4 regions of the Microbulbifer elongatus genome follow, and region 2 is predicted to be linked to each of the others. Evidence: predicted binding sites of a transcription regulator. Region 2 holds the regulator's gene; each other region holds the start of a gene.
What was found. Region 2 encodes sigma-54, which starts transcription at its own class of promoters, with help from an activator protein. Its sites were predicted from a motif close to TGGCACANNNNTTGCNNT; they were not measured.
Positions count from the first base shown of each region.

Region 1: a site for sigma-54 is predicted at 1,436-1,453, ahead of LRR79_RS06820 (formate/nitrite transporter family protein). Genes of this name have one in related genera too.
Region 3: a site for sigma-54 is predicted at 1,967-1,984, ahead of nirB (nitrite reductase large subunit NirB). Genes of this name have one in related genera too.
Region 4: a site for sigma-54 is predicted at 1,480-1,497, ahead of LRR79_RS13900 (HAD-IIB family hydrolase). Genes of this name have one in related genera too.

Region 1 is NZ_CP088953.1:1,672,078-1,675,189, reverse strand. It holds gene LRR79_RS06825 (nitrate regulatory protein) at 1-1,147, opposite strand, end outside; gene LRR79_RS06820 (formate/nitrite transporter family protein) at 1,666-2,514, shown strand; gene LRR79_RS06815 (bifunctional protein-serine/threonine kinase/phosphatase) at 2,560-3,112, shown strand, end outside.
Region 2 is NZ_CP088953.1:1,835,970-1,839,081, reverse strand. It holds gene lptA (lipopolysaccharide transport periplasmic protein LptA) at 1-117, shown strand, start outside; gene lptB (LPS export ABC transporter ATP-binding protein) at 215-940, shown strand; gene LRR79_RS07530 (RNA polymerase factor sigma-54) at 1,171-2,634, shown strand; gene hpf (ribosome hibernation-promoting factor, HPF/YfiA family) at 2,844-3,112, shown strand, end outside.
Region 3 is NZ_CP088953.1:3,975,025-3,978,136, reverse strand. It holds gene nirB (nitrite reductase large subunit NirB) at 1-1,816, opposite strand, end outside; gene LRR79_RS16355 (bifunctional protein-serine/threonine kinase/phosphatase) at 2,185-3,112, opposite strand, start outside.
Region 4 is NZ_CP088953.1:3,345,860-3,348,971, reverse strand. It holds gene LRR79_RS13905 (glycosyltransferase family protein) at 1-558, opposite strand, end outside; gene LRR79_RS13900 (HAD-IIB family hydrolase) at 574-1,422, opposite strand; gene sppA (signal peptide peptidase SppA) at 1,735-3,112, opposite strand, start outside.

The sequences.
Region 1 (3,112 bases), 160 kb from region 2:
CCAGCTTGCGCTCGGTGAGGGTCCTGCGGGTTTCTTCCAACTCCGCACTCACCCGTTGAATATGTGCCACCTGCGTGCGGATCAGGTCGTACAGTGAGTGCGCCAGGGGTTGCCTACGCAACGTGCCCAGACCACTGGCCGTAACACTGCCATATAGACCGGGTACTTCTGGATCGAACAGCACCGCAAGAGCCGGCAGTTTGCTCCACTCCGCGGACTTCATCTGCTGTAACTGGGCATAATGCTGACCGAGTTCGGCCTGCGCGTCAGACACACGCTGACGGCTTACCCGCAACAGTCGTTCCGCCATGGCGTCTTCCAGGCGGTGCATGGCATCAATGCGTGCGGTGGCCAGCTGATACCAGACCTCACTGATCTCCGCGGCAATTGACTCGCCATTGTTCAGGCCCGCGATTACCAGCCGCAGGCGCTGCAGGTCCCGCGACGCCTGGCTCTCCTCAATCGACTGCCAGTGTGTCTTTTCCTGTTCACCGGCGTATTCCGCAAAAACCTCAAGACTGCTCCGCTGGCAGTCCTGCAACTGCTGCAGACGTTGGTGCACCCGGGTATCAAACTGACTGCTGGCGAATCCGAGCGCGCCCCAGGCGCGCTCCTGACCGGAGAACTCCTTCGCCTGCATCAGGTTGAACAGGGCAACCAGAAGTCGTGTGACTTCCGGATCGTCCGCGACGTCGGCAGCTTCGAAGACCACGCTTAGCAAGCCAGCGATCAAACGGCAGTAGGCATCCGTGGACTCCAGCGCACTTATCTCAAACGCATCAATGTGTCTGCGCAACTCCGCCAGTTCATCCAGCCCGTGCAGGGAATAGGCAATACCGTTCAGCAACCGCATATCCGGCGCGGTATCACCGCGATCATTCTGCAGATAGCGATTGTGCAACAGCGTACGAAAACGCCCTTCGCTGAGCTGGCAGGTCTGGATCTGGGTGTCGCGCTGCTCAGAAAAGCGAAAACCGGCGGACACCAGATAGATATTGCTGATGCCACGTTCGCGCTGCAGTTGGTGCACAAGATCGGAAACGGTGGTCACCAGCTCACAGCTCCCGGCGAGTCGCTCCAGTGCCTGGATTTCAGCCCGCTTGGCAGCAAGCAGGAATTTTTCCGCATCGTCACTGTGGTTCTGCATGTTAGTGCCCCCGCACGCCACTCCTTGTTACTGAGACTTCACGACAACGAACATGCCCTTACTCCAGCAATTTATATTCCACAAGGTACTCGACGCCGGTGATATCCCGTGTGTGCTATCGGGCCACGCGGGCAACTTGCACCAATTTCATGCGAACCACCCCGCATGCACCAGATCGGCGCACCCACACACCTCGATGTGGCCACGTATTGAGAACCCGCTCGCAATCCTTGCAGCAGCGGTACGCCAGGCGCCCGTTTTCCTGCAGTGATACGCCATTGAGAAAATTGGCATCACGTTTGCTACATGAAACCTGTGCAGGCAGGTGCAATGCGGCACACACGGGGTCACCCGAACAATCAGAATACTCTGGATAAAGGCGTCCACCACTGACCGATTTCGATCGGTCCGTGTGGGCGCCTTTTTTTGTGCCCGAATGTCCGCCCCCCGAGCGCACAGCCGGTCGCGGACGGCAGCAAAGGTGGTGCAGCCTCCAGGACTCAATAAAGGAAACGATTATGGCTTATCTCGCTCCAACCGAGTTTGTGACCAAAATGGTCGATGCAGGGGAATCGAAAATCTACATGTCCACGCGGGATACTCTGGTACGGGCCTATATGGCCGGCGCCATTCTCGCGCTGGCTGCGGTCTTTGCCGTGACCGTGGGCACCATGACCGGCTCCCACCTGATCGGCTCGATCCTGTTCCCCGTGGGCTTCTGCATGCTCTACCTGATGGGGTTTGATCTGCTGACCGGTGTATTCGTCCTGGCACCACTGGCATGGCTGGACCGTCGCCCCGGCGTCACCTGGGGCGGCATTCTGCGCAACTGGGGACTGGTATTTCTCGGCAACTTTGCCGGCGCACTCACCGTCGCGGTCATGATGGCTTTTGTCTTCACCATGGGGTTCAACACCGAACCCGGCGCGGTGGGCGCCAAGCTATCCACCATTGGGGAAGCGCGGACTCTCGGTTATGCGGAATACGGCGCAGCCGGCTGGTTCACCATTTTTATTCGCGGCATGCTGTGTAACTGGATGGTTTCCATGGGTGTTGTCGGCGCGATGATCTCCACCAATGTAAGCGGTAAAGTGATCGCCATGTGGATGCCGATCATGCTGTTCTTCTTTATGGCCTTCGAACACTCCGTGGTAAACATGTTCCTGTTCCCCACCGCAATCATGATGGGTGGTGATTTCTCGGTCATGGACTATCTGATCTGGAATGAAATTCCCACGGCGCTGGGTAACCTGGTCGGCGGTCTGGCATTTACCGGCCTGACCCTCTACAGCACCCACTACAAGACGGCGCCGAAGCGCCAGCTGAGTGCGCAGAACTCCACTGCCGGCAAAGAGGCCATGGCCTGATCCCGATAGCCCCGCACACCGCGGGGCTATTCTTTGCCACCTACCATGAACAGCTCCCTCACAGTGACCGTCGGTCAGCACAGCAGTGCCGGCGCAAAACCGGAAAACCAGGACAGCTACGGCGCTTTTCTCCCCACAGAACCGCAGCTGGCGGTGAAAGGTGCCGCCTTCGCTGTTGCCGACGGCATCAGCTCCAGCAGCGTCAGCGCAATCGCCAGTGAAACGGCGGTCAAGAGTTTTCTCGACGACTATTACTGCACGTCCGATGGCTGGAGTGTGCAGAGTGCCGCGGAGCAGGTGATCAGGGCCACCAATGGCTGGCTGCTGGAGCAGACCCGCCAGAGCCCTTTCCGCTTCGATCAAGACAAAGGCTATGTATGCACCTTCAGTGCGGTCATATTGCGAGGTCATGAGGCGCACCTATTCCACCTCGGCGACTCGCGTATCTACCGACTGCGCGGCGACACGCTGGAACAGCTCACCCACGATCACCGCGTTTGGCAGGGCGAGCACCAGAGTTATCTGGGCCGAGCCCTGGGTGCGGAAACAGATCCGGAAATCGACTACCGCCGCCTGCCACTCGTGCAGGGCGATCTAT
Region 2 (3,112 bases):
GAACGCATCGACTACGACCTCAACAGCGAACAGATGAAGGCCCGCGGCCAGTCCGAGAAAAAACGCGTGGAAATGATCTGGAAGCCCGAGGGGCAATCAGAAAGCAACGAAGAGTAAACAGAGTAGTGGCGCAAACCGGGCCCGCCCCCGGACCGCCACCGCACAGCAGATTTTTTGAGGCGGCACCCAGCCGCCCGCCAGCCGGAATTGAATGATGCCAACGCTCAGGGCCCTGCACCTCGCCAAGCAGTACAAAAAGCGCAAAGTCGTACAGGATGTTTCTGTCAGCGTGTCCAGCGGACAGGTCGTCGGCCTGCTCGGCCCCAATGGCGCCGGTAAAACCACCTGCTTCTACATGATTGCAGGACTGGTGCAGGCAGATGCCGGCCAGGTCATGATCGACAATGAAGATATTACCGGGCTGTCGATGCATGGCCGCGCGCGCAAGGGTATCGGCTACCTGCCCCAGGAAGCCTCCGTATTCCGCCGCCTGTCCGTACAGGACAACATTCTCGCCATCCTGCAGACCCGCAAGGATCTGAGTGGCAGCCAGCGCAAAGCGCAACTGGAGGCTCTGCTGGAAGAGTTCCACATCACCCACATCCGCGCGAGCCTTGGCATGGCCCTGTCGGGCGGCGAGCGCCGCCGCGTGGAAATTGCCCGCGCCCTGGCCACCAACCCGGCGTTCGTGCTTCTCGATGAACCCTTCGCGGGGGTGGACCCCATCTCCGTCAATGACATCAAACAGATCATCCGCCACCTGAAGGACCGCGGTATCGGCGTGCTGATCACCGACCACAACGTGCGGGAAACCCTGGATATCTGCGAGACCGCATTTATCGTCAGCGAAGGCCATATTATCGCCTCCGGCGCCCCCCGTGACGTTGCCGAGAACCAACAGGTGAAAGACGTCTACCTGGGACACGAGTTCACCATTTAACACTTTATGCGGAACAACTTCCCGGTTTCTGGCAATAGTGCGGACATAATTCACAGGAATTTCTCTGTGACCAAATACCCCGATTTTTTCGGCACACTTATTGCTTAACCGCTCCCTTGTCATATGCCCCGCCCCGGGGTAGTCTGCAGGAAATGAGCTTTACCCCGCCGACGAGAAGATAAAATTCTCCGTAGCGGATTCACGCCAGATTTTTCTGCCGGCATACCCCTATGAAGCAGTCACTCCAGTTAAAACTCGGCACCCAGCTGACGATGACGCCGCAGCTGCAGCAGGCCATCCGCCTTCTGCAGCTGTCGACGCTGGATTTACAGCAGGAAATCCAGTCTGCGCTCGACAGCAACCCCCTGCTGGAGTCCGATTTCGACGAGCACGCCGGTGAATCGCACCAGGATCAAAACACCCCCGCCGAGCGCAAGGAAGAAACGCCAGAACGCTCCACAGAGGCCCAGAGCGAATCCGCCGCCGAGGGTGACTGGAACAGTGATATCCCCGACGACCTGCCGGTAGACACCCGCTGGGATGACATATATTCCTCCGGTGGCAGCCACAGCGGCAGCGAAGGGGACGAGTATGCGCTGGAGCAGCGCAACGCGGTATCCGAGAGCCTCCAGGACCACCTGATGTGGCAGCTCAACCTCACCCCACTGACCATCGAAGACAAGTTGATCGGGGAAGCGCTGATCGACGCCATCGCCCCCAACGGCTCCCTGGATACCCCCATCGAAGAGCTGGCGGAATCCATGGAGCTCGAGATTGATGAAGTGATGGCGGTTCTCAAAACCATCCAGCAACTCGAGCCCGTAGGCTGTGGCGCGCGGGACCTGCGTGAAAGCCTGCTGCTGCAACTCCAGCAACTGCCGGAAGACACCCCCTGGCTGGTCCAGGCTGTCACCGTCGTGGGCCAGCATCTGGACCTGCTGGGCAAACGGGACTTCCGCCAGCTCAGCCGCCGCACACGCCTCAGCGAAGCCCAACTGGGTGAGGTCATGCGTCTCATCCAGACGCTTACCCCCTATCCCGGCGAGGCTTTCGGGGGCGAGGAGCCCCAGTACGTGGTGCCCGACGTGATCGTCAGCCGCAAGCAGGACCGCTGGGTAGTGGAACTCAACCCGGAGACCACCCCCAAGCTGCGCATCAACGACGCCTATGCGGCCATGATCAAGCGGGCGGACAACTCCAGTGAAAACAATTACCTGCGCGACAATCTGCAGGAAGCGCGCTGGTTTCTGAAGAGCCTGCAGAGCCGCCATGAAACGCTTCTGAAAGTGGCCAGCAGCATTGTGGAAAAACAGCAGGGCTTCTTCGAGCAGGGCCCCGAGGCCATGAAACCCATGGTACTGGCAAACATCGCCGAGACCATCGGTATGCACGAGTCCACCATTTCCCGGGTTACGACGCAGAAGTACATGCTCACTCCACGGGGCGTGTTCGAACTCAAATACTTTTTCTCCAGCCACGTCAGCACCGATTCCGGCGAAGATGCCTCGTCTACAGCCATCCGCGCCCTGATCCGCAAACTGATCGACGGCGAGCAGCCGCGCAAGCCGCTGTCTGACAACAAGATCACACAGGAGCTGGATGCCCAGGGTATCAAGGTCGCTCGTCGTACCGTCGCCAAATACCGTGAGTCCATGGGCATCCCCTCTTCCAGTGAGCGCAAGCGACTGGTTTAGCAGTCTGAGTCACAAAAGTGGCGTGCGCTCCGTCAATTTTCGCCCTATTCCTCCTCCCCCACACCGACGCAGCCGGGCTGCGATCATTTTCTGGGCAACCAATAGCCAGGCGGCGAGTGTATCCTTCCATTCTGACGCACTTCCTAGTAGGGTTGCCGCCCTGTGCGGGGGTGCGGCCAGATTGTGTTGTACCCGATGAGGAGAAATCCATGCAGATCAATATCAGTGGCCACCATGTAGACGTTACCCCGGCCATTCGCGATTACTGCCTGACCAAACTGGACAAGCTCTCCCGCCACAATGACCTGATCACCACAACGCAGGTTATCCTGTCCGTCGACAACCTGATGCGAAAAGCCGAAGCCCGTGTGCACGTAAACGGCAACAAGGATATTTTTGCCGATTCAGAGTCTGAAGATATGTACGCGGCGATCGATTCGCTCACGGACAAGCTCGACCGGCAGCTGCTGAAACACAA
Region 3 (3,112 bases), 2.1 Mb from region 2:
CACCAAACAGGTCCACCCGCTGACCGCCGGTAATCTTGGTGTACAGATCGTATTTCTTCGCCACCTGTCCCAGCACAATCAGCTTGTCCGGGGTGATCTCACCACCTGGTACACGGGGCACTACAGAATAGGTACCATTTTTCTGCATATTCGCCATAAAGGTATCGTTGGTATCCTGCAGCCCAACGTGGGGCTTCTCATGGATATGCTCATTCCACAGGGAGGCGAAAATGGAAGCTGCGGTGGGTTTACAGATTTCACAACCCTTGCCGGTACCGTGCTTGTGCAGTAGCTCGTCGAAGGTTTTGATTTCCTCCACCTGCACCATATGGAAAATTTCCTGGCGGGTGTAAGGGAAGTGCGGGCACAGATCGTTGTTGACCTCCACACCTAGGGCCGCCAGCTCGGTATCGACGACGTTTTTCAGTAGCGCTGCACAGCCGCCACAACCCGTGGCCGCCTTGGTGCAGTCTTTGACTTCACCCACCGAACAACAGCCGCCCTGTACCGCGCCGACGATATCGCCCTTGCTCACGTTGTGACAGGAACAGATGGTGGCGGTGTCCGGCAGTGCATCGGCACCCAACGCCGGGGCCGCGCCATCCAGTGCCGGCAGGATCAGTTGCTCCGGGTGCTCCGGCAGATCCATATCGTTCAGGTGGTATTGCAGCAGGGTGTCGTAGTCGCCGGTGTCGCCCACCAGTACCGCACCGCGCAGCTTTTTGCCTTCGCTGTCGGTAATCATGCGCTTGTACACGCCGGTCTGCTCGTCTACGAACGTGATCGCCGCCGAGCCTTCCGCGCGCCCGTGGGCGTCGCCGATGGAGCCGACTTCCACGCCCAGCAGCTTCAGCTTGGTGCTCATGTCCGCGCCATTGAATTCTGCCGCTTCGCCACACAGCAGGGAAACCGCGGTGCGCGCCATGGTGTAGCCGGGGGCGACCAGGCCGTAGATAAAGTTGTTGAACAGGGCACATTCGCCGATGGCGAAAATATTCTTGTCGGAAGTGCGGCAGGTGTTGTCGATCACGATACCGCCGCGCTCGCCCAGTTCGATACCGGCGGATTTGGCCAGGCTGTCTTCCGGGCGGATGCCGGCGGAGAATACGATCAGGTCGGTATCCAGGGACTTATCGCCTTTGAAGTTCATACGCAGGCGGCCGCCGTCCACTTCTTCGATCAGCTCGGTGGCGGTGCTGGTGTGTACGGTCACACCCAGCTCTTCAATTTTTTCCCGCAGCAGTTTGGAGCCGCCTTCGTCCAGCTGAACCGACATCAGACCGGGGGCGAATTCCACCACGTGGGCTTCTAGGCCCAGTTGCTTGAGTGCGTTGGCCGCTTCCAGGCCCAGCAGACCTCCACCGACTACCACACCCACCTTGCCTTCTTTGGCCGCAGCCTGGATTTTGTCCAGGTCTTCGATGGTGCGGTATACAAAGCACTTGTCATGCTCGTGACCGGGGATTGGCGGGACAAACGGATAAGAACCTGTAGCCAGAATCAGATGATCGTAGGCTTCGGTAGCGCCGCTAGCGGAAGTGACAACCTTGTTTTCGCGATCGATACCCACGGCGGCATCGTTCAGGCGCAGGTCGTAGCCCCATTCGCGGTACTGTTCCACCTTGCCCATGGCCAGGTCGTCGGCGGTGCGACCGCCGAAGTATTCAGAGAGGTGTACCCGATCGTAGGCGGGGCGGGGTTCGGCGCAGAATACCAGCACATCAAACATTTCCCGCTCGGGACGATTGGCCAGTTGTTCGAGGAAGTGGTGACCCACCATGCCGTTGCCGATGACGACGATTTTTTGCTTAACCATAATCTCTGCCGTTTGAACCTGATGCGTTCGACAGAAGGAAAGCTGGGGGAAGGGCCGGGTTAGCTTGCGGCTGCACGGGCGTCCCCTCTTCTGTCGAAGAGTGTCAGGCGCCGTTGCCTTGCTAAAAGAATTTCGGATTGTGACTATAGGTATTCAATCTCTGTGCCAACTCTTGCAGGTGGCAGCGAGCGTTGGGAGGGGCGGGGAAACCACAGGGTTTGTGCGGTTTATTGGCGATAGTGCCTGGGCGGGCGCGTTAAATTGGTGCGCGTACAGGTTGCTTGCCCCATGGCGGGGCTTGAAGACAACTGCTCCGTAGGAGACAGCCCGACTGGCTCTTATACAGGGCGCGCTTCGAGGCTTGCCAGTTACAGGAAATACAGCAGGTGCGAAAGAATCGCCAGCACCGCCACCGTCTGCCAGAACAGCAGCGGGTTGCGCTCCATCAGCGGCGGCTTCTCTGTGGTATCGAACCGCTTGTTGGGGGTGCTGAGGTCGTGCACGAATTCCGACAGTGCCGGGTAGCGGTTCTTCGGGTCCGGTGCGCAGGCGCGGCGCAGGGCGCCGTCGATCCAGTCCGGAATGTCCTCCCGTTGCCGGCTCGCACTGCGGTAGCGCAGGCTGGCGTAGTGCTTCAGTTGATAGTGGTTGCTGCCAAAGCGCTCTTTATAGGGGTAGTGCCCGGTGAGCATCTCGTAGGCGATGACCCCGAGCGAAAAAATATCCGAGCGGTGGCTGGCGGCATCGCCGAAGAAGTACTCCGGTGCGCAATAATTCTTGCTGCCCGGTGGTGCACTGTCCTGATAGCGCAGCAGCTCCTGCAGCCCCGCTGCATTGGCGCCGCCGAGATCGATCAGTTTCAGGCGACCGCTGGAATCCACCATGATATTTTCCGGCTTCAGATCCCCGTGCACGATTTCCAGCCGTTGCAGGCGGCGCAGGGCGCTCACCAGCTGCTGCACCAGATTGCGCACCTGATCCAGCGGCGGTTCCGGATTCAACTGCATCCACTGACGCAGATTCTGTCCGTCCACATACTCCATCACGTGGTACAGGAACTTGCGCTCCTTGCGCGGCGGGAACACCTTCACAATGGCCGGATGCTCCAGCCGGCGCCCGGTCCATTCCTCGGCGATAAACCGCTCGATATAAGCCGGGTCGTCACTGAAATTTTCCGACGGCGCCTTCAAAGCGCGCAGCTCGTCGGATTCCATATCCCGCACCAGGTACAGATAACTGCGGCTACTCGCGTGCAGCTCCTGCAGCACCTCGTAACCGTCGATCTTGTTACCCGGC
Region 4 (3,112 bases), 1.5 Mb from region 2:
TCCATTGGCTACCCGCGAGTAATAGCCTTTGCAAAACTCGTAGTTGAACTGAGGGTTTGCTACCGGGTAAAACAGGCGCGCCAGCATCATACGGTCATAGGTCACGATATCGCAGTCGTGCAGGGCGATGGCTTCACCGCGGCGGGAAGCAAGGATATAACCCAGGCAGTACCACACATTGCGGCCTTTGCCGGCATCTTTTGGTGCCAGACCATCCCGCTGCAGCTGTGCATCCAGCTCCCGCAGGCGTGGGCCATCGTTCCATAGAACCCGGACATGCTGCGGCAGAACCTTGAACTGCTTCAGCGCGTCCCGGTATTGATCCTCATTGGCGCGGTCCAGGCCGATCACGATTTCTGAGAGGTAGGGTACTTCCGCCAGGATTTCGAGAATCTTCGGCAGTGCCTCGCCCTCCAGCTCTGAATACAGGGACGGAAGGAGCAGGGACATGGGGCGGTGCTTGGAAAAACGAATCAGGTCCGCTTCCATGTCTTCCAGGCTGCGGTTGGAAAGGTTGTGCAGGGTCGTGATGTCACCATTCTGAAAAAAATCGGTCACGGTTTGCTTCCTGTTTTACGATGTGTGTAATTCGCGATTGAGAATTTCCTGGATTGCCGATGCCCAGCCCTGGGGCCCCGTTTCTCCGGTAGTAATCTGTTGCGGGTGGTGGGGGAGTTCGGGGGGCGCATGAGTGGGCGAGCGCACAATAATGGCGACGTCCGCGATCTTTAGCATGTCCAGGTCGTTGGGACCATCGCCGCTGGCGATCAGTTTGCAGGGCTGGTCGCTGTGCTGCTGGTAGATCTTCTTCAACAGTCGCGTGGCTTCGCCCTTATCGGTCTGCCCCAGCACATGCAGGAAGCGGCCACCCTGGAGCGTGGCAAATCCAGCGGCATTTGCCCGTGCGGTAAACGCTGCCTTCTCCTGTTCCGTGCCGCGCCACAACAGGGGCTCAGAGTAGCGGCGCTGGTTGGCCTGCTCGGCCTGGCTGGCACTGAGCCCCGTGGCGGCGACAATCTCCCCGTTGCTGGCGGCGGAAAAATTCAGATAGGGCGCACCGTGGCTCTCCCCATCCTGCTGTAGAAACGCCACAATGCGCCGGCGCGAGGCACCGGGTTCGAGGACCCAGTACCCGTCTTCTTCATGGGCAAGTTCGGGCTTTTGGGGGAAATAATCTTGTGGAATAAAAATGGCCGAGCCGTTTTCCGCGATGAACGGGTGGCGATTTTGCAGGGTATCCCGCAGAGTCAACATTTCGTCGCGGGTTTTGCTGCTATTGAGGATGACCGGAATACCGACGGCTTCCAGTTGCTGCAATGTGGCGTCGGCAGGTTGATGGGAGTAGCTGAAGTGGTCCAGCAGGGTGCCGTCAAGATCGCTGGCAATCAGCCACTGGGTTTTCAGGCTCGCTATTGTGGTCATTCGATTCCATTTTTCTGGCTTATTGTCGGCACGTAAAAACGCGCGCTCTATTCAGGTAATCCAAAAATAGTGCCAGTCACAGAAATTTGAGGTGTTGCACCGCTTCAGCGCAGTGTATTGGCGGGAAAAACTTCTAGTTCCGGTTCACAGAGCTACCGCGGCGCGATATCTGCATCGAATTGGTGAGCACCCGGTAAGCAAATTTTCTGTTTGCCCCAATATGGGGCTATGGGGCTGAATCGTGATGAGGATAGAGTCGTTTAACGAGAGGGAAAGGCCTCACCAATTGCTCGGTGAGGCCTGAGACGGTAGTCAGGGAGCGGTGCAGGCGAGGCAGCGTGCGTAGAGTGCGCGAGGGTCTTTGAAGGTTTTCAGTTCCGCCAGCGGCTGAACGGCTGGCTGAATACTGTTCAGCCAGGCGCCCAGAGGCAGGTTGCGCTCCACACCGGCGGAAATCTGTGCATCCACATTTTCTGCCAGGGCGCGCATCACTTTCTCACCTGGTGTCAGCTCGCGCTGGATTTCCAGCACTTCGTATTTTTCCAGTTCGGCCAGCTGTGCGGCGTCGGCAATGGCGTCGTTGAGGTTGCCGAGTTCGTCCACCAGGCCCAGCTCGTGGGCGGCACGGCCGGTCCAGACCTGACCCTGGGCGATTTGGTGGATTTCCTCGGGAGTGCTGTTGCGGGCTTCCGCCACCAGCTGCAGGAACTGCGCGTAGGTGTGTTCCACGCCCTGTTGCAGGATGTCCGCGGCGGCTTCCGGCAGGGCGCGGTCGAGGCGCATGGTACCGGCGAGTTCGGTGGTGCCTACGCCATCGTTGTAGATGCCGAGGTGCTCCAGGGAGTCCTCGAAGGTGGGAAAGGCGCCGAATACACCGATAGAGCCGGTAATGGTGGAGGGGGAGGCCCAGATGCGATCGCCACCGGCGGAGATCCAGTAACCACCGGAGGCGGCGACACTGCCCATGGAAATCACCACGGGAATACCGGCCTCGCGGGTGGCGAGGAGTTCCTGGCGGATGGCTTCGGAAGCGAAGGCGGAACCGCCGGGGCTGTCGATTCGCAGCACCAGCGCCTTTACGTTTTTCTCTCGCGCCTCGGCAATCAGTTTGGTCAGCGTGGCGCTGCCAATCTGTCCGGCTGGTGCTTCGCCGTCAATGATGGCGCCGGCGGCACTGATCAGGCCGATTTTGTCTTTTTGCAGGCGCGGGTCCGGGAGGTTGGCCAGTTTCATCTGGCGTAGATAATCCTGTGCGTGGATGGCGCTGTACTGGAATTTATCTCCCTCGGCGACGCCGACAATTTCCTGGAGCTCTTCGATGGCGGCGCGGCGCGTGAGCAGTTTGTCGACGAATTTATTCGCCAGTGCGGCCTGGGCCCAGCTGCCGCCTTCGGCGCGCAGGTTCTGGGGCAGGTTGGCAATGTAGTTGTCGATGGCATTGGGCGGCAGGTTGCGCAGGCCGGTGACCTGTTCGGTGTATTCGCTCCACAGCTGGTGTAGCCAGCGGGCGTTGTTTTCCCGGGAGGCGGGGGACATGTCGTCGCGGGTGTAGGGTTCGATAAAGTCTTTGTAATCCCCGACGCGGAAGACGTGGAAGTTGATTTTCAGTTTATCCAGGGCGCTTTTGTAGTAATTGCGGTAGCTGCCAAAGCCGGTGAGCAGCAGGGAGCCCATGGGGTTCATGTAGACC